4 regions of the Kitasatospora sp. NPDC004723 genome follow, and region 3 is predicted to be linked to each of the others. Evidence: riboswitches for the same ligand, from Rfam matches in the RefSeq annotation. Region 3 holds a riboswitch; each other region holds the start of a gene.
The links. Region 3 has a riboswitch for cyclic di-AMP ahead of ABZW10_RS23215 (LysM peptidoglycan-binding domain-containing M23 family metallopeptidase). Riboswitches for the same ligand answer to the same signal wherever they lie in the genome.

Region 1 (7,092 bases), on a different contig from region 3:
GGCGGCGTCGATCAGCAGCCCGTCGAAGACGGTGCCCTTGTCCCGGCCGAGCGCGTGCAGGGCCACTCCCCCGGCCGCGTTGCCGTAGAGCACGCTCGCGGTGTAGTCGAAGTCGTTGAGGTAGGCGCCGTGCTCGATGCCCCAGCCGCCGTTGTGGTAGGCGGCGAACTCGGTGACCACATGGTGCTGCTTGGCGTTGAGCCAGACGAAGATGCCGTCCTGCAGGTTGTTGTGGGCCAGGCAGCGCTGGAAGGTCCAGACGCCCTCGCTGTTCTCCGGCCACTCGAAGCCGGAGGCGCCGTTGGCCCCCCGCACACCGACCGCCACGCAGTCCAGCGCCTTGCCGCCGGTGCCGGCGCCGAGGTTGAAGCCGGTCAGCCGGTAGGCGCGGGGGTTGGGTTCGAGCAGGGTGCGGGAGGCCACGCAGGACTCGTAGACGATGTCGTCGGAGGGCTGCTGGGGGGTGCGGGTGTCCAGCGGCCCGTCCCACCAGTAGGCGTCCTCCCAGGTCTCGTGGCTGATGCAGCCGCGGAAGGTGATGCCGTGACTGGCGTGCGGGACGTACGCGTGGCTGCCGGCGTCGCGGACCACCACGCCCTCGACGACGGTGCCGCGGGCGGCGTCGCCGAGCCGGTGGAAGTGCAGGCCGTAGCGGCCGAGCACCGGCGCGGTGACCGGGGCGGTGCCGTCCGGGCCCTTCCAGGTCTCCTTGGTGCCGGCGCGCGGGCCGACCCAGCGCAGCGCGGTGTGCCGGACGTCGGCGCGGCGGGAGCTGGTGAGGTGGACGTGGCTGCGGCCCTTCGCGGTGCCCTCGACCCGGACGCTGCGGGTCAGGTTGAGCACCTCGGCGCCGACGGTGACGCCCCCTCCGGCGGCGACCTTCGGGTGGGGGTGCTCGAGCGGGGTGTCCAGGGTGACGGTGGTTCCGCTGACGGACCGGATGGTGACGAGGTCGTAGCGGTCGGCGAAGTCCTCCTGGTCGGGCGGGCCGGTCGGGGTGACGGCGAGTTCGTCGCCGGGCAGCCAGCCGGCGGGCGGGGCGGCCAGGGCGAGGGCGGTGTCGCCGGCCCTGAGCTCGCCCTCGGCGCGGACCCAGGCGGTCTTGGCGGCGCCGTCCAGTCGCAGGTAGCCGGCGCCGGTGACCCAGAGGCCGACGTCGGTGTCGACCACCTTCATGCCGTCGCCCTGGAAGCGCTTCTCGTCGACGCCGGGGAAGCGCAGGGTGTGGACGTGGGCGCCGTCGGGGGCGAGGGCGAGGGCGCCGCGGACCTCGACGTTGCCGGTGGCGGCGAGGGTGAGGGTGCGGTCGGCGGCGAAGGTGAGCGCGCCGCCGGGCTCGACCAGCAGGGAGCCGACCTCGGCGTCGGTGTCGAGCAGCACCCGGTCGGTGATCCGTACGGCGCTGCGCGGGCCGGGCGGGTTGCCGCCCCAGCCGGCCCGGTCGGACCAGCGGCGTCCGCCCTGGTCCACGGTGGGCGCGGGGGCGGGCTGTTCGGGGGCTCCGCTGCCCGGCGGGCCGGTGCCGTCCGGCGGGGCGCCGCCATGGCCGCCGTCGGGGCCCATCGGTCCGGCGGCCTCGGTCGGGGTCGTCCCGATGACGGCGGCCGGGGTGACGAGCCGGGTCTCGCCGGTCAGCGAGCGGCGCAGGACCTCCTCCCCGCTGATCGCCGCGAAGGCGGTGCCGACGGCGAGCCAGCGCAGTAACGCCCGGCGGGTCAGGTGAGTTCGGGATGGTTCGGGTGGGATGTCCGCTCTGCGGTGCTTTGCCCGGCGATGCGCTCCAGCCGGCCGAACGGCCGAACGGGAGGCATCCGGCTCCTCGTCGATGCCCATCGGTGCGTAGCCCTCTCCCCGGACGGCTGCGGCGTGCCGGCGTGCCGCCGACGCTCTGAAGCATAGGCAGTTGCACGGGCCACGACCGGCATTGCGGGAAATCGGTCATTTCTGATCATGAAGGACAGCCATTCGGCCGGGCCTTCGTAAACCGTGATGAGCGTCACACATGTTTGCGGTTTGAACGCGCCTCTGCTTAACGTGCTCCCCGTTCGTGGCCACACGGACCCAGTTCGTCCGCGACGCCGAGTCCTGCCGTCGGGCGCACTGGCAGCGCAATGCACCACGGCAGGAGCGGGGGAACCACAGGTAGTTCGCCCAGGACCGGTCCACGGACCGGCCCGGGGCTAGGGGTGAAGCCGCGTCCACAGCGCGGCCGGGCAACTCCAGCCCGAATCCGACAGCTCACCTCGCAGGCGTGGGAGAGGACCGCGTCTTCATGCTGCCCACCAACGGCACCCGACTGTCCGGCCGTACCCGTCGCGCGATCGCCACCCTCGGCGTCGCGGGCATCGGCCTCACCATCCCCTGCCTGACCGCCGGCACCGCCTCGGCCGCCTCCGTCGCCACCTGGGACAAGGTCGCCCGGTGCGAGAGCGGCGGCAACTGGAGCATCAACACCGGCAACGGCTTCTACGGCGGCCTCCAGTTCACCAACTCCACCTGGGCCTCGTTCGGCGGCACCGGCTACGCCGCGCGCGCCGACCTGGCCACCAAGGACCAGCAGATCGCGATCGCCGAGAAGGTCCTGGCCGTGCAGGGCCCCGGCGCCTGGCCGGTCTGCTCGGTCCAGGCCGGTCTGACCAAGGGCGGCGCCCCGGCCGCGGTGGACACCTCCTCCGCCGCCGCCACCAAGCCGGCCGCCCAGACCCCGGCCCCGGCCGCCAAGCCGGCCGAGAAGCCCGCCACGGCCCCGCAGAACCGGCAGTGGCGTCAGCAGGCCGGTCAGCAGGCCGCCGAGGACTACACCGTGGTCGCCGGCGACTGGCTGTCCACCATCGCCGACCGGCACCAGGTCCAGGGCGGCTGGCAGCGGCTGTACGAGCTCAACCGCGCCACCCTGACCGACGGCCCGCACGCCATCTACCCGGGCCAGCACCTGACCCTCGGCGAGCGCGCCACCGGCCAGGGCTTCGACTGGTTCAACCGCGACCAGGGCGGCACCCAGGGCCAGGCCCCGACCCCGGCCACCCCGCCCGCGACCGAGCCCACCGCGCAGGCCGAGACCCCGGCCCCCGCCCCGACCGCCACCGGCAGCATGGCCGCCGCCGTCGCCTTCGCCCAGTCGAAGGTCGGCCAGGCCTACGTCTACGGCGGCACCGGCAACGGCGGCTGGGACTGCTCCGGCCTCACCCAGGCCGCGCTGCGCGCCGCGGGCATCTCCGTCCCGCGCGTCGCCGCCGACCAGGCCGCCGCGTCCACCCACGTCTCGCTGGACGCCCTCAAGCCGGGCGACCTGCTGTTCTGGTCCAACAACGGCAAGGACTCCGGCGTCTACCACGTCGCGCTCTACATCGGCGACGGCAGGTACGTCGAGGCCGCCAACCCGAGCTCGGGCGTGCGCGTCCAGACCGTCGCCAACTGGGCCCCGGACTTCGCCGGCCGGGTCTGATCCCGCGACACCGTCACACCTGCCACACCTGCCACACCGTCACACCGACGCCCCCGGGGAGAGTCCTGCCGCTCCTCCCCGGGGGCTTCGGCCTGCCCGGACGTGCCGCGGCGGGTCCGGGCGCCGCACGGCCGTGGCCGAACGGGGCCGCAGCGGGCATGCTGCTGCCCTGCCCCCGAGAAGGAGTCACCATGGCCCAGGTCACCGTCTCGCTCGACGCCGATCTCGCGATCGACGTGATGATGCTGTCCGGCACCAGCAGCCCGCAGGACGCCGTCGAACTGATCCTCCGTGACTACCTGGAGCGGGGCCGGCGCACCGAGGCCCGCACCGGCGACGCCGCCGACGGCCACCGGGTGTCCCAGGAGCGCCCCCACGCCCAGGAGGGCTGAGCCCGGGAACGCCCGAGGACCCGGGCACACCGAAGGGGCCCGGGAGCAGCTCGCTCCCGGGCCCCTCCCGGCTCCGCTCAGCGCGCGCGGGCGCCGGTCGACCCGCGCATCACCAGCTCCGGCTGGAACATGAACTCCCCGCGCTGCGCGGCGTTCCCGCCGACCTCCTCCAGCAGCGCGTCCACCGCCGCGGTGGCCATCGCCTCCACCGGCTGGCGCACGGTGGTCAGCGGCGGCTCAGTGAAGGCGATCAGCGGCGAGTCGTCGAAGCCGACCACCGACACGTCCTGAGGCACCGACAGACCCCGCTGCCGGACCGCCCGGATCGCGCCGAGCGCCATCATGTCGCTGCCGCAGACGATCGCCGTGCAGCCCTTGTCGAGCAGCGCCCCGGCCGCCGCGTGCCCGCCCTCCACGCTGAACAGCGTGTGGTGGACGAGCCCCTGGGCCTCCTGCGCGGTGTACCCCAGCACCTCGCGCATGGCCGCGGTGAAGCCCTCGATCTTGCGCAGCACCGGCACGTACCGCTGCTGGCCGACCGCCAGACCGATCCGCTCGTGGCCGAGTTCGGCCAGGTGCTGGACGGCCATCCACATCGCGGCCCGGTCGTCGGGCGAGATGAACGGCGCGTCGATCCGCTCGCTGTAGCCGTTGATCAGCACGAACGGCACCCCGCGTCCGGCCAGCCGGGCGTACCGGTCGTGGTCGGCGGTGGAGTCGGCGTGCAGACCGGAGACGAAGACGATGCCCGCCACGCCCCGGTCGACCAGCATCTCGACCAGTTCGTCCTCGGTCGAGCCGCCCGGCGTCTGGGTGCAGAGCACCGGCGTGAAGCCGTGCCGGCTGAGCACCTGCTCGATCACCTGGGCCAGCGCCGGGAAGATCGGGTTGCTCAGCTCCGGGGTGATCAGCCCGATCAGCCCGGCGCTGCGCTGTCGCAGCCGGGTCGGCCGCTCGTAGCCGAGCACGTCCAGGGCCGCCAGCACGGTCTGCCGGGTGGTGGCCGAGACGTTGGCCTTGCCGTTGAGCACGCGGGAGACGGTGGCTTCGCTGACCCCCGCCTGCGCCGCGATGTCTGAGAGTCGCGCCGTAGTCACGGTTCCAGAGCCTATTGCAACCACGTCAGACCGCCCACCAGTCGGTGCTGTCCGCGGCGAGCACCGCCTCGCCGTCCGTCACCACCGGGTCGGCGTCGGCGGAGGTGAGCAGCAGCCGGCCGGGGGCCGGTATGCACACCGGGGCTCCGGTGGTGTTGACGGTGCAGACGAAGGAGCCGCGGCGGAAGGCCAGGGTGCCCTCGGGGCTGTCCAGCCATTCGACGTCGGTGCCGGCGCCGAGTTCGGGGCGGGCCCGGCGCAGGGCCAGCGCCGAGCGGTACAGCTCCAGGGTGGACGTCGGGTCTCCGGTCTGCGCCTCGACGCTGAGCGCCGCCCACTCGGCGGGCTGCGGCAGCCAGGACGGGCCGCCGGCGGTCGGGCCGAAGCCGTACGGGGCCTCGGTGCCGGACCACGGGATCGGGACGCGGCAGCCGTCGCGGTAGCCGTCCTGGCCGGCCTGGCGGAAGAACGACGGGTCCTGGCGGACCTCGTCGGGCAGGTCGGTGACGTCCGGCAGGCCGAGTTCCTCGCCCTGGTAGACGTAGGCGGAGCCGGGCAGGGCGAGCATCAGCAGGGTGGCGGCGCGGGCGCGGCGCAGGCCGAGCGGGCGGTCGCCGGGGGTGCGGATCTGGGTGCCGAGGCCGGGCGGGTTGGCGAACCGGGTGGCGTGCCGGGTGACGTCGTGGTTGGAGAGCACCCAGGTGGTGGGGGCGTCGACCGGGCGCATCGAGTCGAGCGAGAGGTCGATCACCGCGCGCAGCTCGGCGGCGTCCCAGGAGGTGCCCAGGTACTGGAAGTTGAAGGCCTGGTGCAGTTCGTCGGGGCGCACGTAATTGGCGGTGCGCTGGACGGTGGGGGTCCAGGCCTCGGCGACGCCGATCCGCTCGCCCGGGTACTCGTCGAGGATCGTGCGCCAGCTGCGGTAGACGGCGTGCACGCCGTCCTGGTCGAAGAAGGGCATGACGTCGTTGCCGAGCAGCCTGAGCTGGTCGGCGCCGCCGAGGTCGGGCAGGCCGGGGGCCTTGACCAGGCCGTGGGCGACGTCGATGCGGAAGCCGTCGACGCCCATGTCCAGCCAGAAGCGCAGGATGGAGCGGAACTCGTCGGCGACGGCCGCGTTGTCCCAGTTGAAGTCGGGCTGCTCCGGGGCGAACAGGTGCAGGTACCAGTCGCCGGGGGTGCCGTCCGGGTCCTGGGTGCGGGTCCAGGCCGGGCCGCCGAAGATGGACTCCCAGTCGTTGGGCGGCAGTTCGCCGTTCTCGCCCTTGCCGGGGCGGAAGTGGTAGCGGTCGCGCAGCGGGGAGCCGGGGCCCTCGCGCAGGGCGCGCTTGAACCACTCGTGCTGGTCGGAGGAGTGGTTGGGGACGAGGTCCACGATGATCCGCAGGCCCAGCTGGTGCGCGTCGCGGATCAGCGCGTCGGCGTCCAGCAGGGTGCCGAACATCGGGTCCACGGCGCGGTAGTCGGCGACGTCGTAGCCGGCGTCGGCCTGCGGGGAGGCGTAGAACGGCGAGAGCCAGACGGCGTCCACGCCGAGGTCGCGCAGGTAGGGCAGGCGGCTGCGGATGCCGGGCAGGTCGCCCATGCCGTCGCCGTTGGAGTCGGCGAAGCTGCGCGGGTACACCTGGTAGATGACCGCGTCCCGCCACCAGCCTCGGTCCGCGGCGGCACCGGCCTCGTGAGCGGTGGCGTCGGTGGCGGGCCGGGAGGTGTCGGCCAGGTTCTGGGTCATGGACGGTATCCCTTGGGAAGTGGCGGGCGGAGCTGTCGGGACGTCGGCGGGACGTCGGTCAGGACTTCGAGGCGCCGGCGGTCAGGCCGGTCACCAGGTGGCGCTGCACCAGGTAGAAGAGGACCGAGGAGGGGATCGCGATCAGCACGGCGGTCGCGGCCATCAGGTTCCACTGGGCGTCGTGCTCGCTGACGAAGGTCTGCAGTCCGACGGCGAGGGTGTACTTGTCGGAGCTGAGCATGAAGGTGGAGGCGAAGGCGACCTCGGCCCAGGCGGTGAGGAAGGAGTAGAACGCGGCGACGGCCAGGCCCGGACGGGCGAGCGGCAGCACCAGTCGCCAGAAGGTGCCGAACGGGGTGAGCCCGTCGACCCGGCCTGCCTCGTCGATCTCCACCGGGACGGTGTCGAAGTAGCCCTTCATCAGCC
Region 2 (7,092 bases), on a different contig from region 3:
CAGGTGCTCAGCGAGACCGTCGAGTCGGTGCGCTGCCGCTGGTGCAACGCGGTGGACCAGGTCGAACTGGTCGCCCGCCCGGGCGCGGCCGACGGCGCCGAGCAGGCCTGACCGCCTGATCCGTGCGGCGGGCGGTGCGGGGCATGGCCGACCGCCGCACAGGACAATACAGAGAGAACGCACGAGTGTGACGGGGGCGGCGGCCGGGGGCCGTACCCCGCTGGACCAGGATCGGAGCCGAGGACGTGGTGGACGCAGCGAAGGAGCCCGGCGGGCCGCAGGGGCGGCAGCCCGCTGTGGACGCGCGGACGCCGGACGCGGCGGGGGCCGCCCCCTCCGGCACCGACGCCCCGGCCGAGGCGGCCGCCGGCGAGGAGTCGGGCGGCGGTGACGAGCCGGCGGCAGCCGTCGACGGGTCGGCCCGGGACGTCGCGGGCAGCGCGACGGGCGGCGCCGAGACCCTGGACCGGCCGCTGCCCGAGGGCGTGCGCCGGCGTGTGGTGGGCCTGGCCTCCGACGCGCTCGGCGGGCTGCCGCTCGCGGAACTGCCCCAGTCGCTGCGCCAGTACGCCAAGTTCACCCCCGCGCGCCGGGCCAAGTACGCGGCGACCGCGCTGGCGGCGGCGCTGGAGGCGGAGCCGGCCTTCCGGTCGCGGATAGCGGAGCGGCTGCGACTGGGCCAGCCGGACCTGGTCAGGGCCCTGGAGTCGGGCACCGTGCCGGGCGCCGCGGACCCGATGGACGTCGCGGCGGCCGCCTACCTGGTGCGCTCCGCGGGGTGGAGCCGGCTGGTCGCCGAGGCCGGCGAGGAGGCCGAGCGGGCGGGTGCCGAGGGCGCGGCGGCCGAGGCGGCCCGGCTGGTGGAGAAGCTGCAGGCCGAGCTGGCCGAGGTGCGCTCGGCGGCGCGCGCCGACCTGGACCGCCAGCGGGCCGAGTCGGAGGACGTCCGCCGGGAGGCGGATTCGCTGCGCCGCAGGCTGCGGTCGCTGGAGAGCGACACCCGGAGGGCGCAGGCGGAGACCCGTAAGGTGGCCGCCGAGCTGGAGGCGGTCAGGGCGCAGGCGGCGGCCGAGCGGAACACGGCGGAGAGCGAGGCGCGCCGGCTGCGGCACCGGGTCACGGAGCTGGAGAACGCCGCCGAGCAGGGGCGCCGGTCGGCCCGTGAGGGGCGCGGCGTCGAGGACATGCGGCTGCGGCTGCTGCTGGACACCGTGCTGCAGTCGGCGCAGGGGCTCCAGCGGGAGCTGGCGCTGCCGGTGTCCCAGATCCGCCCGGCGGACCTGGTGGAGGCGGTGGAGCCGGGCTCGGCCTCGCCGCACGACGTGGCGCGGCGCGGCCTGGCCGAGGACGATCCGGCGCTGCTGGACCAGCTGCTGGCGATCCCGCAGGTCCATCTGGTGGTGGACGGCTACAACGTGACCAAGACGGGCTATCCGACGCTGCCGCTGGAGCAGCAGCGGATCCGGCTGCTGGGCGGGCTGGCGATGCTGGCGCAGCGCACCCAGGCGGAGGTCACCTGTGTGTTCGACGGCCAGGACCTGGACGTGCCGGTGATCATGGCGCCGCCGCGCGGGGTGCGGGTGCGGTTCAGCCGGACCGGGGAGACGGCGGACGAGCTGATCCGCCGACTGGTCCGGGCGGAGCCGCAGGGGCGCCCGGTGGTGGTGGTCTCCACCGACCGGGAGGTCGCGGAGGGCGTGCGGAAGGCCGGCGCGCGCCCCGTCGCATCGGTCCTGCTGCTGAACCGGCTGGCCCGGCCGTAACCGCCCCCGGGCGCGAGCAGGCCGGCATGACGGCTGGTCAGCGCCCTGATGGCAATGTTGTGCGAGTTCTGTGAAGTCAGATCGGCGGCGCGGGTTCACGCGATCGGGGGAGTGGCGCGAATCGTGGATCTTCACTAGGGTCTGGCGTCAAACCTATTTTCCGGATTCTCACCCGTTCGGGTGAGGCCATTGGAAGAAGGAGCCGGTCCCTTGGCCTCCCACCGCCGTCCCAAGCAGCCGAGCCGCGCGCGGGTCTCCGTGCTCACCGCTGCCGCTGCGACCGCGGTCGCTCTCTCCGCCCAGGTCGCCGCCCACGCCGCGCCCAGCCCGTCGCCCAAGAAGGACGACGTCAAGGCGCAGATCGACCAGCTGCAGGAGGAGGCCGAGCAGGCCACCGAGCGGTACAACGGCGCCAAGGAGCGCGCCGACCAGCTGCGCAAGCAGGCCGACCAGCTGCAGGACCAGGTGGCCCGCGGCCAGGAGCAGATGACCCAGCTTCAGGCCGGGCTGTCCGAGGTGGCGGGCGAGCAGTACCGCACCGGCGGCATCGACCCGTCCGTCCAGCTGATGCTCTCCTCGGACCCGTCCGGCTACCTGGACAAGGCCTCCAGCGTGCAGCAGGCCAGCTCCAGCCAGGCCGAGGCGCTCAAGGGCCTGCAGGACCAGCAGCGCCGGCTCGACCAGCAGAAGACCGAGGCCGCCGCCGTCCTGGCCTCGCTGGACACCACCACCAAGGACCTGAACCAGTCCAAGGCCGAGGTCAACAAGAAGCTCAAGGAAGCCCAGGACCTGCTGAACTCGCTGAGCGCCGCCGACCGCGCCGCGCTGAAGACGGCGCAGCAGCAGGCCGACCGCGCCTCGCGCGGCAACGAGCGCACCGACCTGGGCAGCCTGCCGCAGGCCAGCGGCATGGCCGGCGCCGCGGTCTCCAACGCGATGGGCAAGCAGGGCTCGCCGTACGTCTGGGGTGCCACCGGCCCGAGCACCTTCGACTGCTCCGGCCTGATGGTCTGGGCGTACGGGAAGGCCGGCGTCTCGCTGCCGCGCACCTCGCAGGCGCAGGGCAACTACGGCTCCCGGGTGCCGTCGCTGGCCGAGGCCCAGCCGGGCGACCTGATCATCTACCGCGACGACCGCAGCCACGTCGGCATGTACATCGGCAACGGCATGGTGGTGCACGCGCCGCACACCGGTGACGTGGTGAAGGTGATGAAGGCCGACGCCATGAAGATCAACACGATCCGCCGGGTCTGACGGACCGGCACGACACGCCCGGGGCGCCCGCCGAGGGCCCCTGTGATCAGCGCCACCTCCGCACGGGGGTGGCGTTGGCGTTTCGCCCACCCGTTCGACCGTCTGACGGAAAATGATCAGCCGGACGTGGATGGTTGGTCACGGTCGGTCATATTCACAAAAGAACTTGGGCATTCTTCCGGCTTTTTTCTGACAAGGATTTGAACGGATCACGGATCTGTTACTAGGGTCGTGACTCGAACCACGCACAGTCGATCACCCAGCCTGGGTGGCGGCGGGGTTCGCCGCCGAGTTCGCGAAGCAGTGGGACGGGGCCTTCGGGTCGCCCGTTCGAGTGAGGACCCAGCAGTCGGGGGGCCCGCTGTGGAGCGGAGCCGGGGAACCACGTTCCTCCGGGGTGAATCGGCGCCAGGCCGGCCGCGCGAGCGGCGGGTGAGGCGTCGTAGGGCACGCTTCCGCCCGAACCCGTCAGCTCACCCGGTAGGCGGATGAGGAAGAAGGAGTCCGCCTTCGTGGCGTCCCATCGTCGTCCCAAGCCCGCCGGCCGCGCCCGTGTCTCGATCCTGACCGGGGTCGCCGCCGCTGCCGTCGCCCTCTCCGCGCAGTCCGGCGCCCACGCCGACCCGGCGCCGACCAAGGACCAGGTCAAGGAGCAGGTCGACCAGCTCAACGAGCAGGCCGAGGTCGCCACCGAGAAGTACAACGGCGCCCAGGCCAAGCAGCAGGAGCTGCAGAAGCAGGTCGCCGAGCTGCAGGACAAGGTGGCCCGTCAGCAGGCCTCGGTGATCGAGGCGCAGGGTGGTCTCTCCGAGATCGCCGGCGAGCAGTACCGCACGGGCGGCATCTCGCAGACCGTCCAGCTGATGCTCTCCGCCAGCCCGGACAACTTCCTCAGCCAGGCCGACGCCCTGAACCAGGCCGGCTCCACCCAGTCCGGCGCGCTGAAGGAGCTCCAGGAGCAGCAGCGCAGGCTCGACCAGGACCGCACCGAGACCCAGGCCAAGCTCGGCGAGCTGGAGGCCACCACCCAGCAGCTGAAGTCCTCCAAGGAGGAGGTCCAGGGCAAGCTGCAGAAGGCCCAGGACCTGCTCAACACGCTCACCGAGCAGGAGCGTCAGGCCATCCGCGCGGCCGAGGAGAAGGCCGCCGCCGAGGCGAAGGCGAAGGCGGACGCCGCCAAGGCCGAGGCCGCCAAGGCCGCCAAGGAGAAGGCCGACGCCGAGCGCGCCTCCCGGGACAACAACCGCAGCAACCTGAGCGCGCCGTCCTCGGGTTCATCGAGCTCCTCCGGCTCGTCGAGCTCCTCGACCGCGTCGGCCCCGGCCGCCGAGGCCGCCAAGCCGGCCGCGCCCGCCGCCAACGGCTCGCGTGCCGCCGCCGCGATCGCCGCCGCCGAGAGCAAGCTCGGCTCGCCGTACGTCTACGGCGCCACCGGCCCCAACTCCTTCGACTGCTCGGGCCTCACCGGCTGGGCGTACGCCCAGGCGGGCGTGTCGCTGCCGCGCACCTCGCAGGCGCAGGCGACCGCCGGTACCCAGATCGGGTCGGACATCTCCAAGGCCCAGCCCGGCGACCTGGTGATCTTCTACGGCGACCGCCACCACGTGGGCATCTACGTGGGCGGCGGCCAGGTCATCCACGCCCCGAAGCCGGGCGCGTCGGTCCGCTACGAGTCGGCCTCCAACATGCCGGTCAACACCATCGTGCGCCTCTGACCCACGGTCGGCAGGCTCCTCGGGCCCGGTCCCCCGCGCGGGGGACCGGGCCCGCGGCTTTCCCCGGCCCGACGGGGCGCTCGGTCCGCGAACCGATCTGACGTCCGATTAGTGTCCGAATATTCGGGTTCGGAGGGGTTTGGAATCGGTTGCCCGGACTCGCTAACGTCTGCCACCGGACGCCCGCTTCGACCGCCGCCCGTCCCGGCGCGGCGGCGGGCCGGGCCCAGGATCGGAGCCGACGTCGCATGGCCGTGCACCGCCGTTCCCCGCTGTCAGGTGCGCACGCGCTCGCCCGGGCGCTGGTGTTCACCGCGGCGGCCACCACCGCGCTCGGCGTGGCGACGGGCGGCTGCGCCCAGGCCGCGCCCGGCTCGCCGGACGGCCCGGCCGACCGCAAGGACGTCAAGGCCCAGGTGGAGCAGCTCTACGACGAGGCCGAGCAGGCCTCGGAGCGCTTCAACGCCGCCCAGGAGGCCCAGCAGAAGCTCCAGTACGAGACCGGGACGCTGCAGCAGCAGATCGCCGTCGCCCAGGACGAGCTCAACCGGCTGCGCGGCGACCTCGCCACCGTGGCCGGCGCCGAGTACCGCGGCGGCGGGATGACCCGTACCGTCCAGCTGATGCTCTCCACCGATCCGGAGGGCTACCTCTCCCGGGCCCGCACCCTCGACCAGGCCGCCGAGCGACAGAACGAGACCCTGCACGAGGTGGTGGGCCGTCAGCGGGTGCTCGACCAGCGCCGGGCCGAGGCCACCGCCAAGCTCGCCGAGCTGGAGCAGACCCGCAAGGCGCTGGCCGAGAGCAAGCAGCAGATCCAGCAGCGGCTCGCCACGGCGCAGCGGCTGCTCAACAGCCTCGGCACCGCCGAGCGCGCCCGGCTCGCCGCGCAGGACGCCCGGGACGCCGAGCAGCGCGTCACCCGCGGCACCGACCGGCTGGACCTCGGCAGCACCCCGCCCGCCTCCGAACGCGGCGCCGCCGCGCTGGCCGCCGCGGTGCGGATGATCGGTTCGCCCTACGTCTACGGATCCGCCGGGCCCAAGGCGTTCGACTGCTCCGGTCTGATGTACTGGAGCTGGCGGCAGGCCGGAGTGACCCTGCCGCGCACCTCGCAGGCCCAGGCGTACGCCGGGCAGCGGGTCAGCCTCTCCGAAGCGCGGCCGGGAGACCTGGTGATCTTCTACCGGGACATGCACCACGTCGGGATGTACGCCGGCGGCGGGGTGGTCGTGCATGCCCCCTACCCGGGTGCCAAGGTCCGCTACGAGAGCGTCGGCACGATGCCGGTCGCGGGGGTGATCCGGCTCTGAGCCGCCCGGATCCCGCCGTCGGCCGCCTGCCGTCGCGGCGCACCGCCCTGCTGCTCGCGGCCGGCGGGCTGGCCCAGCTCTCGCTGCCCGGGGCCGGTCCGGCGCGGCCCGCCGCCGCGGCCTCGGACGAGCACGCCGACGTCCTGGCGCTGCTCGACGGGCGGGCCCGGGCGCTGACCGCGGGACCGCCGGAGCTGCCGCTGCGGGCCGGGTACCGGAACCTGCTGCTCGGCCCGGTGGACCCGGCCGGCCGGTGCGCCGCCACCGCCGAGCTGACCGTCGAGGTGACCGGGTACGACCGCCTGCCGGTGGTCCACCCGCGCCGGCTGGTCCTGGCCCGGTCCGCCGCCGGCTGGCGGGTCGAACGCGAGGAGGGCGCGGGCGGGCCGCCGCCGCTGTGGGACCTCGGCGCCGTGCGGGCCGCGGCCGGCGCCCGCTGTCTGGTGCTCGGCGTGCTCGGGGCGGACGCCTCGGGCGCGTCCGCCCCTGCCGCCCTCGCCGGGCTCGCCGCCGTCGGCGACCGGGCGGTGACCGCCGTGGAGGCCCTCTGGGGCACCGCCTGGGCCGGCCGGCTGCTGCTGGAACTGCCCGCCACCGGTGAGCAGTTCACCCGGCTGCTGGCGGAGGAGCGGTCCGGCTGGTCCGGCATGGCCGCGGTCACCGTGGCCGCGCCCGGCGCGCCGCTGAACGCCCCGGCCGACCGGGTCCTGGTCAATCCGGACACCTACCCGGGCCTGAGCGACTTCGGCTGCCAGGTGGTGGTCACCCACGAGGCGGTGCACGTGGCGACCCGGGCCGACACCAGCGCCTGGACGCCGCTTTGGCTCTCCGAGGGCGTCGCCGACTGGACCGGCTACCACGACGCGGGCCGCCCGGCCCGGCAGCTCGCCCCGGAGCTGGCCCGGGACGTCGCCGCCGGGCGGCTGCCCGCCACGCTGCCCGAGGACGCCGCCTTCACGGCCGGCGGCGAAGGCCTCGCGCAGGTCTACGAGCAGGCCTGGCTGGCCTGCGACCTGATCGCCCGCCGGTACGGGCCGCGGCGGCTGG
Region 3 (7,092 bases):
GGACTCGAAGCCGACCCACGAGCAGAACGCGAAGAACAGTCCCAGCCCGGCACCCCCGGTCCCCGTGCCGTCCACACCGCGGAAGGCGTTCAGCGGATCGAGCGCCTCCCCGACGATCCCGTCCGGTCCGCCGCCGGTGAACAGCACCGCCAGCGCGACGGCGCCCAGCACGGCGATCTCCAGCACCAGCGCCACCCCGAGCACCCGGGCGGTCAGGTGCAGGTCGAACCAGGCCATCACCGCGATCACCAGCAGTCCCGCCGCCGCGTACCAGCCCCAGGGCAGTTCCACCCCCAGCTGCGCCGCGACCAGCCCGCGCAGCGCGTACGCGAAGAAGCCGATCACCGCCGCCTCGAAGACGATGTACGCGAGCACCGCCAGCAGCCCCGAGGCCATCCCGAGGACCCGGCCGAGCCCGTGCGAGATGTAGCCGTAGAACGCCCCGGCCGCGGTGATGTGGCGGGCCATCGCCACGTAGCCGACCGAGAAGACGGTGAGCACCAGGGTCGCGAAGACGTACGCGGCGGGCGCGCCGGCGCCGTTGCCCTGGCCGACGACGATCGGGAGGTTGCCGGTCATCGCGGTGATCGGCGCGGCCGTGGCGACCGCCATGAACACCACGCCCGCCAGGCCGACCGAGTCGGCCTTCAGCCGCTCCACCCCCGCGTCCCCGACCGTGTTCCCGACCGCGTCCCCGCGCTGGATGGCCATCCGGCCCCCTTCACCCGCCGTGCCCGTGCCGCCCGCCGGACCGGTCGGGCGGTGCCAACCCGACAGCATCGGGGCGCGGCGCACCGACCCGCAAAACAAGCCGACCCGGCGTCACCACCACCGGGTTGACGACCTGTTCGACCACCGGCTGCCGCGTTCGAGCGGAACCGGCCCGGCCGCGACCGCGTACGAAGGCGGCCGGCCCGGCTCGCGAGAGAGGTCTCGCGAGCCGGGCCGGCCGGACGGGCGTGTCCCGCGCCCGTCGGTCCGCTTGAGGTGCGGCGATCACCCGGTCGAGCGGTCACCCGACATGACCGTTCCGGGAGAGTCGTTTCGCCCCGCACCCAGCGGTGGTGGGTGTGATCCGACCCGAGGGTCAGATCGCGACGCCGTGCGCCCGCAGGTAGGCGATCGGGTTGATGTCCGAGCCGTACTCCGAGCCGGTGCGGATCTCGAAGTGCAGGTGCGGGCCGGTCACGTTGCCGGTGGCGCCGGAGAGGCCGATCTGCTGGCCGACGGTGACGGTCTGACCGATCTTCACGCCGATCGAGGACAGGTGCGCGTACTGGGCGTACTTGCCGTCGGCGAGCTTGATCTCGACCTCGTTGCCGTAGGCGCCGCCGTTGCCGGCCTTCACCACGGTGCCGTTGGCGACGGCGCGCAGCGGGGTGCCGGTGGAGGCGATGAAGTCGGCGCCGGTGTGGTGGCCGGAGGACCACATCGAGCCGGCCACGCCGTAGGCGGTGCCGAGCTTCGGGTTGGCCACCGGGGTGGTGTAGCCGGAGGTGGCGGCGACGACCGGGGTCGTGACCACCGGGGCGGTGAGCGGCTGGACGGCGGGCTTGCCGACCGGGACGGCCGGCGTGGTGGCCGGGGCGGCGGGCTTGGCGGCCGGAGCAGCGGGCTTGGCAGCCGGAGCGGTGTGCTTCGCGGCCGGAGCGGCCGACTTGGTGGCCGGGGCGGCGGGCGCGGCCGGCTTGGCGGCCGGAGCCGCCTTGCTGCCGAGCGCGAGCTTCTGGCCCGGGAAGATGAGGTTCGGGTTGGCGCCGACGACCGAGCGGTTGTGCTCGTACAGCGCCTGCCAGCCACCGTCGACGTGCTTCGCGGCGGCGATCTTCGACAGGGTGTCCCCGCCGACGACCTTGTAGCTCTCCTCGACCGGGGCGGCCGGGGCGCTCTGAGCAGCCGGAGCAGCGGCCGGGGCGGCCTGAGCAGCCGGAGCAGCGGCCGGGGCGGCCTGGGCGGCCGGAGCGGCGGGCTTCGCGGCCGGCACCTCGTGGGCCTGGGCGGTGACGGTGGTCACCAGCGGGAGGGCGAAGGCGGCACCGGTGACGGCGGTGGCGATGCCGATGCGAGCGGCGCGGGGCAGGGCGATACGACGAGCCTGTGCGGGCATGCGAAAGGTCCTCTCCGACGCCTGCGAGGTGAGCTGTCGGGTTCGGGCTGGAGTTGCCCGGCCGCCGATAAAGGCGGCTTCACCCCAAGCCGGACCGCGGGAAATACCGGTCCGGCGACTTACCTGTGGGTCCCCCGCTCCTGCCGTACAGAGTTCGTTGCGTACCACCGGGCAGCGGCAGGACTAGGCGTTCCACCCGGTGGCCACCCGGGCTGACGCCGGGCGGTCGCTGAACTAAAACTCATCCGTTCGGGTGAAGCAATGTCGATCTACGCGACCCGGGACCAAAGTCCGCATTGCCGTGACGCTCCGCTCGGAATGCATGCACAGTACGCACACAATCCATTGACGGTGCGCACGTGATCCGCAACCCTGCGCCCATATGAAAACCAGTACGTATGCGATCACTTACGGAGAGGCCACCACCCGACACACCCCCGGTGACCCTTGTCACGTGGGCCCCACGGGACGCACCATGGGCCGTGGCCACCTCCGAGGCCGGCACCCTGCGGTTGGGCACCGCGCAGGGTCGCTGGGTACTTCTGGCAACGGTGCTCGGCTCCAGCATGGCGATGCTCGACGGGACCGTCGTGAACGTCGCGCTGCCCCGGATCGGCGCCGATCTCGGCGCCCAACTCGACGCCCTGCAATGGACGCTCAACGCCTATCTGCTCACCCTGGCGGGCCTGATCCTGCTCGGCGGCGCGCTGGGCGACCGCTACGGACGGCGCCGGATCTTCCTGCTCGGCGTGGTCTGGTTCGCCGCCGCCTCCGCGGCCTGCGCCGCCGCGCCGAACATCCAGGTGCTGATCATCGCGCGCGCCGTGCAGGGAATCGGCGGCGCACTGCTCACCCCCGGCTCGCTGGCGATGCTCCAGGCGGTCTTCCACCCGGACGACCGCTCGGCGGCCGTCGGCCTCTGGTCGGGGTTCGGCGGGGTGTCGGCGGCGGTCGGCCCGCTGCTCGGCGGCTGGCTGGTGGACGGTCCCGGCTGGCGGTGGATCTTCCTGCTGAACCTGCCGCTGGCGGCGCTGGTGGTGGCGGTGTCCGCCCGGCACGTGCCGGAGAGCCGGGACGAGTCCGCGACCGGCCGCTTCGACGTACTCGGCGCGGCACTGGCCGCCCTGGCGCTGGGCGCCGTCACCTATGCGCTGACCGCCGCCGGGAAGGGGCTGTCCCCCGTGGTCTGGGTCACCGGGGCGGCGGGACTGCTGCTCGGATCCGCCTTCATCGCCGTCGAGCGCCGCACCCCGGAGCCGATGCTACCGCTCGGCCTGTTCTCCTCGCGGCTGTTCACCGCCGTGAACCTGGTCACCCTCGCCGTCTACGCGGCGTTCAGCGGCGTCTTCTTCCTGCTGGTGGTGCAGCTGCAGATCGTCTCCGGCTTCTCCCCGCTGGTCTCCGGGCTGGCCCTGGTGCCGATCACCGTCATCATGCTGGTGCTGTCCGCCCGGGCCGGCCGGCTGGGCAAACGGATCGGCCCCCGGCTGCCGCTCACCGTCGGCCCGATGCTCTGCGCGGTGGGCGTGCTGCTGATGCTGCGGATCGGCCCCGGCGCCTCGTACTGGACGGACGTGCTGCCCGCCGTCTCGGTGATGGGCTTCGGCATGGTGCTGCTGGTCGCACCGCTGACCGCCACCGTGCTGGCGGCGGTGGACGTGCGGCACGCGGGCATCGCCAGCGGCGTCAACAACGCCGCCGCCCGGGCGGCCGGCCTGCTGGCGGTCGCCGCGCTGCCCGCGCTGGCCGGCCTCAGCGGGGACGCCTACCGGGTGCCGCACGCGGTCGACTCCGCCTTCCGCACCGCGATGCTGATCTGTGCCGGGCTCCTGGTGGCCGGCGGGCTGACCGCGCTGGTCGCCGTCCACGGCAATGTGCTGGCCCCGGCGGACGAGCGCCCGGTGGCCGAACCGGACTGCCGCTACACCTGCCCCACCAACGGCCCGCCGCTCGACCCCGGGCACCCCGCCGCCGTCCCGGCCGAGCACGGCGAGGGCCCCGCCGCCTCCTCGGCGACGGGGCCCTGAGAAGAGAACCGACGATCCGTCAGAGGATGTCGCCCGGCGCGTACTTGGCGGCCTCCGGGTACGCGGCCGCGACGGCCTCGATCCGGCGGACGACCTCGGCGACCTGCGCGCCGGCCGCACCGGTGAAGGACAGCCGGTCGGCCAGCAGCGCGTCCAGCGCGGCCCGGTCCAGCGGGATCCGCTCGTCGTTCGCCAGCCGGTCCAGCAGCTCGTTCTCCCGGGCGCCGGCCCGCATCGCGAGCGCCGAGGCGACGGCGTGCTCCTTGATGACCTCGTGCCCGGTCTCCCGGCCGACGCCCGCGCGCACCGCACCCATCAGCACCTTGGTGGTGGCCAGGAACGGCAGGTAGCGGTCCAGCTCGGCCTCGACCACGGCCGGGAAGGCGCCGAACTCGTCGAGGACGGTCAGGAAGGTCTCCAGCAGGCCGTCGAAGGCGAAGAAGGCGTCCGGCAGCGCGACCCGGCGGACCACCGAGCAGGAGACGTCGCCCTCGTTCCACTGGTCGCCGGCCAGCTCGCCGGTCATCGACGCGTAGCCGCGCAGGATCACGGCCAGGCCGTTGACGCGCTCGCAGGAGCGGGTGTTCATCTTGTGCGGCATCGCCGAGGAGCCGACCTGGCCCTCCTTGAAGCCCTCGGTCACCAGCTCGTGGCCGGCCATCAGGCGGATGGTCTTGGCCAGGCTGGACGGCGCGGCGGCCAGCTGGACGAGGGCGGTCAGCACCTCGAAGTCCAGCGAGCGCGGGTAGACCTGGCCGACGCTGGTGAGCACGTTGTCGAAGCCGAGGTGCGCGGCGACCCGGCGCTCCAGCTCGGCGAGCTTGTCGGTGTCGCCGCCGAGCAGGTCGAGCATGTCCTGGGCGGTGCCGACCGGGCCCTTGATCCCGCGCAGCGGGTAGCGGGCGATCAGCTCCTCCAGGCGGCGGAAGGCGACCAGCAGCTCGTCGGCGATCGACGCGAAGCGCTTGCCCAGGGTGGTGGCCTGCGCGGCCACGTTGTGCGAGCGGCCGGCCATGACCAGCTCGGCGTGCTCGGCGGAGATCCGGCCCAGCCGGACCAGCACGGCGACGGTGCGGTCGCGCACGTGCTCCAGCGACTGCCGGATCTGCAGCTGCTCGACGTTCTCGGTCAGGTCCCGGGAGGTCATCCCCTTGTGGATCTGCTCGTGGCCGGCGAGGTCGCTGAACTCCTCGATCCGGGCCTTGACGTCGTGCCGGGTGACCCGCTCGCGGGCGGCGATGGAGGCGAGGTCGACCTGGTCGATCACCCGCTCGTAGTCGGCGACGGCGGTGGCGGGCACCTCGACACCGAGGTCCTGCTGGGCCTTCAGGACGGCGAGCCAGAGGTGGCGCTCAAGCACCACCTTGTGCTCGGGGGACCACAGCTGGGCCAGGGTCGCCGAGGCGTACCGGGAGGCCAGGACATTGGGGATCTGGGGCTTCGCGCTCACGCTTCGCAAGCCTAACAGCCGAGGTCAGCCGGAACGGCCCGGGCTCGGGTAGGCTGGGGCACTTGAGCCATCATCACAAAGCGTCCCATAAACTCCTCACCGCAAGGATACCACACCCGTGAACGGATCTCCAGCGGTTCCCCCTCCTCCGACCGGAACGGACGCCCTCCTCGCCGAGGCGCTGCGCACCGAACAGGCCCGGCTGACCGGCCTCTACGCCCATCTGGACGCCGCCCGCGAGCGCGCCCGCCGGACCCTCGCGGCGGCCGGCCGCGACGTCGGCCCGGGCGGCACCCACCAGGCCCGGCTGGAGCGCGAGCTGCGCGCCGCCGAGGCCGCCCGCCGCGCCGCCCGGCTGGAGGCCGTCGAACGCGGCCTGTGCTTCGGCCGTCTGGACCACCGCGACGGCACCGTCCGCTCCATCGGCCGGATCGGCCTCACCGACGAGCTGGACGAGTCCTTCGAGCCGGTACTGATCGACTGGCGCGCCCCCGCCGCCCGCCCGTTCTACACCGCCACCCCGGCCGACCCGGGCGATCTGGTCCGCCGCCGCCACCTGCACACCAGCGGCCGCACCCTGACCGGCCTGGACGACGAGGCGCTCGACCTGGCCGGCCTGGACGAGGACGGCCGGCGCGGCCTGGTCGGCGAGGCGGCGCTGCTGGCCGCCCTCGACCGCGAGCGCACCGGCCGGATGGCCACCGTGGTCGCCACCATCCAGGCCGAGCAGGACCGGGTGATCCGCGCCCCGCTGCCCGGCGCCCTGGTCGTCCAGGGCGGCCCCGGCACCGGGAAGACGGTCACCGCCCTGCACCGCGCCGCCTATCTGCTCTACACCCACCGCGCGGTGCTGGAGCGGCGCGGCGTCCTGGTGCTCGGCCCCAACCCGGCGTTCCTGCGCTACATCGACCAGGTGCTGCCCGCGCTCGGCGAGACCGAGGTGGTGCTGTGCACCGTCGGCGAGCTGTTCCCCGGCGTCCGGGCCACCGTCGAGGACGGGCCGGCCGCCGCGGTGGTCAAGGGCGGGCCGTGGATGGCGGACGCGGTGCGGCGCGCCGTCGAGGCCCACCAGCGGCTGCCCGCGGGCGACCTGCTGCTCGGCGCGCACCTGCGCCTGCCCCACCGGGTCTGCGCCGAGGCCAGGACGGCCGCGCGCGGACTGCGGCTGCCGCACAACCGGGCCCGCGGGTTCTTCCTGCGCACCCTGCTGGACGCCCTCGCGGTGGCGCAGGCGCTCTCCCTCGGCCGCCCGTACGACGAGGAGGAGGCCCGCCACGCCCCGCGCGAGCTCTGGGAGCAGCCCGGGATCCGCGCCGAACTCGACTCCCTGTGGCCGGTTCTGACACCGCATCGACTCGTCGACCGGCTGTTCTCCGACCCCGCCCTGCTGGCCGCCGCGGCCCCCGGCCTCTCCCCCGCACAGCGCGCCGCGGTGCTGCGCCCGGCCGGCGCGCCGTGGACCATCGGGGACGTCCCGCTGCTCGACGAGGCGGCCGAACTCCTCGGCG
Region 4 (7,092 bases), on a different contig from region 3:
GGAACTGACCCCCGGTGAGCTCCTTGGTGGCGCCGGTGAAGGACAGGTGCGCCTCCTCCTCCCCGCTCACCACCTCGGGCTCCACGCCCAGGGCCGCCCGCACGCCGTCGACGTACTCGGCGCTGTTCTCGGCGTCCCGGGAGGCGCTGGTGGCGACGAAGCGGATCCGCTCGGGGCCCACCCCGAAGCCGGAGATCACCTCGGCGTACTCCCGGCAGGCGGCGAAGGTGCGCTCCAGCGCGTCCGGGTGCAGTCGCCCGGTGCGGTCCACGCCCTGGCCCAGCCGGTTGATGATCATCCGCCGGTCGAGGTCGGTGATCTCCCCGGTCCGCGGGTCCAGGTCGGCGACCAGCAGCCGGATCGAGTTGGTCCCGCAGTCGATCGCCGCCACCCGGGTGGTACTCATGCGCCGGCCTCCCCCGCCTCGTCCGCCTCGTCCGACTCCTGCGCGGCCCGCTTGGCGGCGCGATCGGCGGTCTTCTGCTCCTTGGCCGCGATCACGGCCGCGTGGTCCTGCTCCTTGGCCCGGTTGCGGGCCACCCGCTCGCCGGCCTCGGCGACCTCGGCGGCGGAGACGCAGGGGCCCTTGGCCCACCAGTCCTCCAGCATGCCGAGCGCCTCGTCACCGAGCGGGTTGACGCCCTCGCCGGCCGCCAGCGAGTGGCCGACCAGCACGTGCAGGCACTTGACCCGGTCCGGCATGCCGCCGGCGCTCGGGAAGCCCTCCAGCACCTCGATGGCGTCCCGGCGGGCGATGTAGTCCTCGTGCGCCTTCTGGTACGCCGCGGCCAGCTCGGGGTCCTCGGCGAGCCGGGCGCTCTGCTCCTTCATCACGCCGTCCGCCTCCAGGGTGCCGATCAGCGAGGCGGCCTTGGGGCAGGTCAGGTAGTACAGCGTCGGGAACGGCGTGCCGTCCGGCAGTCGGGGGGCCGTCTCCACGACGTCCGGGTTGCCGCACGGGCAGCGGTGGGCCACGCCGCGCAGGCCGCGCGGGACCCGGCCGAGCTGCGCGGCGATCGCCGCGACGTCCTCGTCGGAGACGGTGGGGTGGTTCTCAGTGGTCATGGGAGGAGCTGTCTCCAGCGGGGGCGGGGGCGGGTGGTGAGGGAGGGGCGGGCTGCCCCGGGGTGGCGGGGGTCACCGGCGCGGGAGCGGCCAGGGGTGCGGCGGCGGCGTCCACGGAGTCCCAGACGCTGGCGTACCAGGGCCGGGCCGCCTCGGCCGGACCGGCCGCCGGGCCCGCCGCGGGCGCCGGAGCGCCCAGCGCGGACTTCGCCGCGTCCTGGGCCGCCGGGTCCACCGCGATGTACGGGGTCTCCCCCGGCATCGCGTAGTGCAGCCGGGTGCGGGCCTGCGCCTTGACGTACTCCGGGTCCTGCCAGCGGGCCTTCTCCCGGCGCAGCTGCTCGACCTGCTGCCGGGCGTGCTCAGCCCGGGCGCGCTGCGCCGAGATCTCCGAACGCTGCGAGATGAACTGCCGGGTCGGGTAAGCGAGGATCGCCACCAGGGAGCAGAGCACCAGGACGAGGACGGTCGCCCGGCTCGTGAACCGAGGCCGGGCCGCCAAGCCCGGGATCCTCCAGCCTGCCATCTGCGGTGTCCCCTCCTGGTCGCGACGGTGCCCCGCCGTCCACCCTACGGGGTGAACGGCGGGGCACCGGTCAGGCGTGCGCTACCTGGCGTCCCGGCGATACCGGCCGGGCGCCGCAGGTCGGGCTCAGCCCTCGTGCTTGAACCGCGGGAACGCGCCGCGGCCGGCGTACTCGGCGGCGTCGTCGAGGATCTCCTCGATGCGCAGCAGCTGGTTGTACTTGGCGACGCGCTCGGAGCGGGCCGGGGCGCCGGTCTTGATCTGGCCGCAGTTGGTGGCGACGGCCAGGTCGGCGATGGTGACGTCCTCGGTCTCGCCGGAGCGGTGCGACATCATGCAGCGGTAGCCGTTGCGCTGGGCCAGCTCGACGGCGTCCAGGGTCTCGGTCAGCGAGCCGATCTGGTTGACCTTCACCAGCAGCGCGTTGGCGGTGCCGGTCTCGATGCCGCGGGCCAGACGGGCCGGGTTGGTGACGAACAGGTCGTCGCCGACCAGCTGGACCTTGTCGCCCAGCTTCTCGGTCATGGCCTTCCAGCCGTCCCAGTCCGACTCGTCCAGCGGGTCCTCAATGGAGACCAGCGGGTAGGCGGCGACCAGGCCGGCGTAGTACTCGATGAGCTCGGCGGAGGAGAGCCCCTTGCCCTCGAACTGGTAGGCGCCGTCCTCGTAGAACTCGGAGGAGGCGACGTCCAGGGCCAGCGCGACGTCCTTGCCCGGCACGTAGCCGGCCTTCTGGATGGCCTCGACGATGAGGTCCAGGGCCTCGCGGTTGGAGTCCAGGTTCGGGGCGAAGCCGCCCTCGTCGCCCAGGCCGGTCGACAGACCGCGCTCCTTCAGCACGCCCTTGAGGGTGTGGTAGACCTCGACGCCCCAGCGGACGGCCTCGGAGAAGGACTCCGCGCCGATCGGGGCGATCATGAACTCCTGGATGTCGACGTTGGAGTCCGCGTGCGAGCCGCCGTTGAGGATGTTCATCATCGGGACCGGCAGGACGTGCGCGTTCGGGCCGCCCAGGTAGCGGAACAGCGGCAGGTCGCTGGCCTCGGAGGCGGCGTGCGCGACGGCCAGCGAGACGCCCAGGATGGCGTTGGCGCCGAGCGAGGACTTGTCCGGGGTGGCGTCCAGGTCGAGCATGGCCTGGTCGATCAGGCGCTGCTCGGTGGCGTCGTAGCCGACCAGCTCGGGGCCGATCTGCTCGATGACGGCCAGGACGGCCTTCTCCACGCCCTTGCCGAAGTAGCGGTTCTTGTCACCGTCGCGGAGCTCCAGCGCCTCGAAGGCACCGGTGGAAGCACCCGACGGGACGGCGGCACGGCCGGTGCTGCCGTCGTCGAGGCCGACCTCGACCTCGACCGTGGGGTTGCCGCGCGAGTCGAGAATCTCACGAGCGACGACGACATCGATGGACGGCACGAGGCATCTCCTAGCGGAAGCAGGTTCGGCTGACGGTGGGGTGCAGTCGGCCGGACGATTGCGGAGTCGTTACGACCAGAGCCTAACCGCACGGGCTGTCCGGGCCACGTCGACCTCGGTTCCGTCTCAGCGTGTGGCCGTGCTACCCACCGGTAGTTCACCTGGTTGCCCGACCTGCGGGGCCCGGATGCGGACGAAGGGGACCGATCGGCCCCCTCCGTCCGTCCGCGGGATCGGACCGGCCGTCAGCCGAGGGTCAGGACCTGGCCCGGGACGATCAGGTTCGGGTCGCCGCCGACGGTGCCGCGGTTGCCGTCGTACAGCGCCTGCCAGCCGCCGGAGACGCCCTGGGTGGTGGCGATCCCGGCGAGCGTGTCGCCGGACCGGACGGTGTAGCCCTGGCCGGCCGACTGCTGCTGCTGCGCGGCGGGGGCGCTCTGGACGGGCTGGGCGGCCGGCTGGCCGGCGTACTGCTGGTAGACGCTCTGGTGGCTGGTCCAGTACCAGGCGCCGTTGTTCTGGTACCAGTACACCTTGGCGTCGGCGTCCCAGCCGGCCTTGCCGGAGAAGGCCGGCGCCTGCGGGGCCTGCTGCTGGGTCTGCTGCGGGGCCTGCTGGGTCTGCTGGGCGCTCTGCGGCGCGTACTGGCGGGCCTGCGGCTTGGCGGCCTGCTGCTGCGGCTGGGCCTGCGGCGTGGCGGCCGGCTTCGGGGCGGCGGGCTTCGGGGTCTGCTGCTGGGCCTGCGGCTTCGGGGCGGCCGGCTTGGCGTCCGTCGAGGTGTCGACCGCCGCCGGGGCGCCGCCCTTGGTCAGGCCCGCCTTCTGGGAGCAGACCGGCCAGGCGCCCGGGCCCTGCGAGGCGAGGACCTTCTCGGCGACCGAGATCTGCTGCCCCTTCGAGGCCTGGTTGGCCTGCGGCGCGTAGGCGGTGCCGCCGTACGCCTTCCAGGTGCTGGAGGTGAACTGGAGGCCGCCGTAGAAGCCGTTGCCGGTGTTGATGCTCCAGTTGCCGCCGCTCTCGCACTGGGCGACCGCGTCCCAGGTGGAGGCCGGGGCGGCGGAGGCGCCGGTGGCGCTCAGGATGGGCATCGCCAGCCCGACGCCGGCGACACCGGCGACGGCGATGGCCTTCTCGGCCTGGGTACGGCGACGGTGACGACCGGTTCCAACGAACAGCATGAAGAGGTCCCTCTCCGCACGCCTGCGAGGTGAGCTGTCGGGTTCGGACCGGGAGGTGGCCCGGCCGCGCGGAGGCGGCTTCACCCCTAGCCGTGGGAGACGGCGCAAAACCTGGGTCCCCCGCCCCTGCCCAGGGTTCTGATCGGTTTCCCGTGGTGCGGCGGGCAGGACTCGGCGTTCCGCGCACGGGGCTCGCAGCTGCGAACTCCACGGAGAGTAGACAGATCTTCAGAGCAATCACAAGCTCATATCGCAGATATCACATCAACATCACGTCATGTGATTGATTGCCTACCAACCGAGGCGGTATGTCCGGATTGAGGATGGTTCAGACCCCCTGAAAGTGGGCAACGGAGAGTCCCCATCAGCCGGTTGTGCCGGTTCGTCAGCTCCCCGAACCGGCCTCCGGAACCGCTCCGAGCTGCGCTTTCTCCGGCGTGAATTCCACCGGAAGCTCACGGAGTCCACGCATGATCAGACCGCCGCGCCAGCGCAGGTCGTCGGGGTCGGCGGCCAGCCGCAGGTCCGGCAGCCGGGTCAGCAGGGTGGCCAGCGCGGCCCGCCCCTCCAGCCGCGCCAGCGGCGCGCCGATGCAGTAGTGGATGCCGTGCCCGAAACCCAGGTGCGGGTTGTCCGCGCGGGCCAGGTCCAGGGTGTTCTCGTGGGCGAACCGCGCCGGGTCCCGGTCCGCCGCCGCGAGCACCACCAGCACCGGGTCGCCGACCGGGATCGCCACCCCGCCGATGGTCAGCGGACTGGTCGCGAACCGCCAGGTGGCCAGCTCCACCGGCCCGTCGTAGCGCAGGAGTTCCTCGATCCCGGTCTCCAGCAGCGCGCTCTCGCCACGCCCGACGGACTCCTGGAGCAGGGCCCGCTGGCCCGGGTTGCGCAGCAGCGCGTACACGCCGTTGCCGATCAGGTTGACCGTCGTCTCGAAACCGGCGAACAGGAGGATGAAGGCCATCGCCGCCGCCTCGTTCTCGGTCAGGTGCTCGCCGTGGTCGCTGGCCCGGATCAGCCCCGAGATCAGGTCGTCGCCGAGGTCGGCCCGCTTGCGGTGGATCAGCTCGGCCAGGTACGCCCGCATCCGCTTCACCGCGCGCCCCACCCCGCCGCGCCGGCCGCCGCCGTGACGGATCATCATCCCGGCCCAGTCCCGGAAGTCGTCCTGGTCCTCGGCCGGCACCCCGAGCAGGTCGCAGATCGCGTAGATGGGGAGCGGGAAGGCGAACTCGTGGATGAGGTCGGCCGAGCCGCGCGCCGCGAAGCCGTCGATCAGCCGGTCGGTCAGCTGCTGCACCCGCGGCTCGAAGGCCGCCACCCGGCGCGGCGTGAACGCCTTGGACACCAGCCGGCGCAGCCGGGTGTGGTCCGGCGGGTCGATGTTCAGCAGGTGCGTCATCAGATCGGCCTGGCGCTCGCCCGGGATGCCGACCCGGCCGGTGCGGTGGGCCTGCTCGCTGTGGTGCACCGGGTTCTTGGAGAGCCGGCTGTCCGCGAGCGCCTGCCGGGCGTCCGCGTACCGCGTGACCAGCCACGCCTCGACCCCGCTCGGCAGGGTGGTCCGGTGCACCGGCTCGTGCTCGCGCAGCCACGCGTACGCGGGGTACGGATCGGCGGCGAACTCCCAGGTGAACAGGGGCGGACGGGCGGAGGCGGGCTGAGCTGGCATGGGTCGACGGTATCCCGGGCGTGTCCCGGTGACCGCACGGCGTGCACACGGGCTCTCGGGGCACCGGGCGAAGCCCTTCCGCGTGGCAGGCGTGAGCCTGGTCACCTGAGGGGTAATTCCTGTTGCGGAGGGTCAGGACCTGCCTACGATCCTCCGCAAGATGTCCGTGGGCGACGGTGCGGAGCCGCCCACAGGGAGGAGCAAGGCCATGCGGGTCACCGGTTCGGTCGTCGTGATCACCGTCCTCGCCGGCGGGTCGGGGGCGGACCTCGCCCGCCGCTTCACCGCGGCGGGCGCCGCCGGCGTGCTGATCGCCGACCAGCAGGCCGGGGTCGCCGAGGACCTCGCCACCGAGCTCGACCGGCCGGGCTGCCCGGTCGTCGGCGTCTGCGGCGACGTCCGCCGCCCCAGTGACGTCGCCGCGCTGGTCGACACCGCCGAGAAGCACCTGGGCCCGATCGACCTGTTCTGCGTGGCCGGGCCGGACGGCGAGCGGATCGTCTCCCTCTCCGACCTGCCCGACCACCTCGACCTGGAGCGGCTCGCCGAACTCGTCGCCCTGGTCGGCGAGGCGATCGGCGAGGTCGTCGTCCCGGCGCAGCGCCGTCCGGTGGAGGACGTCGCCGCCGTCTGAGGCGCCGCCGTCCGGGTGGGGCCGTTCGGGGTGGGGCGCCCGGGGGCGTGACCGCTACTCCTCCGGCTTCAGGCCCTCGGCGGCGCGCACCGCGTCCCGGTAGCCGCGGGCCGCGGCCCGCAGGGCGGCGTCGACGTCGACCCCGGCGTCGTGCGCGCGCTGCGCCACCGCGAGCAGCAGCCGGCCCGCCGACTCCGCCGTGAGGTCGGCGGGCAGCTCGTAGGGCTCGTCCGGCACGCCCGCGAATCCGGCCCGGCGCACCCGGGACACCAGCTTCGCCGCGTACGCGAGCGAGGGCAGCCCGGCCGGCACGCCGTCCAGCACCGATTCGCGCTCCGACTTCTCGGCCGCCTTGAGCGCCTCCCAGCTGGCCTCCACCTCGGCCGGACCGCTCGCCTCGGCGTCGCCGAACACGTGCGGGTGGCGGTACATCAGCTTGTCGACGATGTCGCCCGCCACGTCGTCGATCGAGAAGGCGCCGGTGGGGTGCTCCTCGGCGATCCGGGAGTGGAAGAAGACCTGGAGCAGGACGTCGCCCAGCTCCTCGCGGAGCATGTCGCGGTCCCCCTCCTCGATCGCCTCGACCAGCTCGTAGGCCTCCTCG

Region 1: it holds a riboswitch for cyclic di-AMP, as region 3 does, so the genes downstream of both, ABZW10_RS34595 (transglycosylase family protein) here and ABZW10_RS23215 (LysM peptidoglycan-binding domain-containing M23 family metallopeptidase) in region 3, are expected to answer to the same signal.
Region 2: it holds a riboswitch for cyclic di-AMP, as region 3 does, so the genes downstream of both, ABZW10_RS08640 (NlpC/P60 family protein) here and ABZW10_RS23215 (LysM peptidoglycan-binding domain-containing M23 family metallopeptidase) in region 3, are expected to answer to the same signal.
Region 4: it holds a riboswitch for cyclic di-AMP, as region 3 does, so the genes downstream of both, ABZW10_RS37220 (transglycosylase family protein) here and ABZW10_RS23215 (LysM peptidoglycan-binding domain-containing M23 family metallopeptidase) in region 3, are expected to answer to the same signal.

What each region holds. Positions count from the first base shown of each region.
Region 1 covers NZ_JBEXJT010000058.1:38,502-45,593, reverse strand. Annotated here, with positions in the region: gene ABZW10_RS34600 (hypothetical protein) at 1-1,833, opposite strand, end outside; cyclic di-AMP (ydaO/yuaA leader) riboswitch at 2,139-2,265, shown strand; gene ABZW10_RS34595 (transglycosylase family protein) at 2,252-3,445, shown strand; gene ABZW10_RS34590 (hypothetical protein) at 3,637-3,837, shown strand; gene ABZW10_RS34585 (LacI family DNA-binding transcriptional regulator) at 3,915-4,934, opposite strand; gene ABZW10_RS34580 (alpha-amylase family glycosyl hydrolase) at 4,960-6,666, opposite strand; gene ABZW10_RS34575 (carbohydrate ABC transporter permease) at 6,725-7,092, opposite strand, start outside.
Region 2 covers NZ_JBEXJT010000005.1:142,962-150,053, reverse strand. Annotated here, with positions in the region: gene ABZW10_RS08655 (hypothetical protein) at 1-111, shown strand, start outside; gene ABZW10_RS08650 (NYN domain-containing protein) at 462-1,763, shown strand; gene ABZW10_RS08645 (NlpC/P60 family protein) at 1,974-3,017, shown strand; cyclic di-AMP (ydaO/yuaA leader) riboswitch at 3,363-3,519, shown strand; gene ABZW10_RS08640 (NlpC/P60 family protein) at 3,530-4,732, shown strand; gene ABZW10_RS08635 (NlpC/P60 family protein) at 4,981-6,045, shown strand; gene ABZW10_RS08630 (hypothetical protein) at 6,282-7,092, shown strand, end outside.
Region 3 covers NZ_JBEXJT010000025.1:77,819-84,910, forward strand. Annotated here, with positions in the region: gene ABZW10_RS23210 (APC family permease) at 1-711, opposite strand, end outside; gene ABZW10_RS23215 (LysM peptidoglycan-binding domain-containing M23 family metallopeptidase) at 1,088-2,107, opposite strand; cyclic di-AMP (ydaO/yuaA leader) riboswitch at 2,111-2,277, opposite strand; gene ABZW10_RS23220 (MFS transporter) at 2,506-4,134, shown strand; gene purB (adenylosuccinate lyase) at 4,154-5,584, opposite strand; gene ABZW10_RS23230 (ATP-binding domain-containing protein) at 5,703-7,092, shown strand, end outside.
Region 4 covers NZ_JBEXJT010000073.1:5,664-12,755, forward strand. Annotated here, with positions in the region: gene ABZW10_RS37200 (Ppx/GppA phosphatase family protein) at 1-406, opposite strand, end outside; gene ABZW10_RS37205 (DUF501 domain-containing protein) at 403-1,065, opposite strand; gene ABZW10_RS37210 (septum formation initiator family protein) at 1,055-1,567, opposite strand; gene eno (phosphopyruvate hydratase) at 1,718-3,004, opposite strand; gene ABZW10_RS37220 (transglycosylase family protein) at 3,250-4,182, opposite strand; cyclic di-AMP (ydaO/yuaA leader) riboswitch at 4,188-4,331, opposite strand; gene ABZW10_RS37225 (cytochrome P450) at 4,568-5,854, opposite strand; gene ABZW10_RS37230 (SDR family NAD(P)-dependent oxidoreductase) at 6,063-6,488, shown strand; gene ABZW10_RS37235 (MazG family protein) at 6,543-7,092, opposite strand, start outside.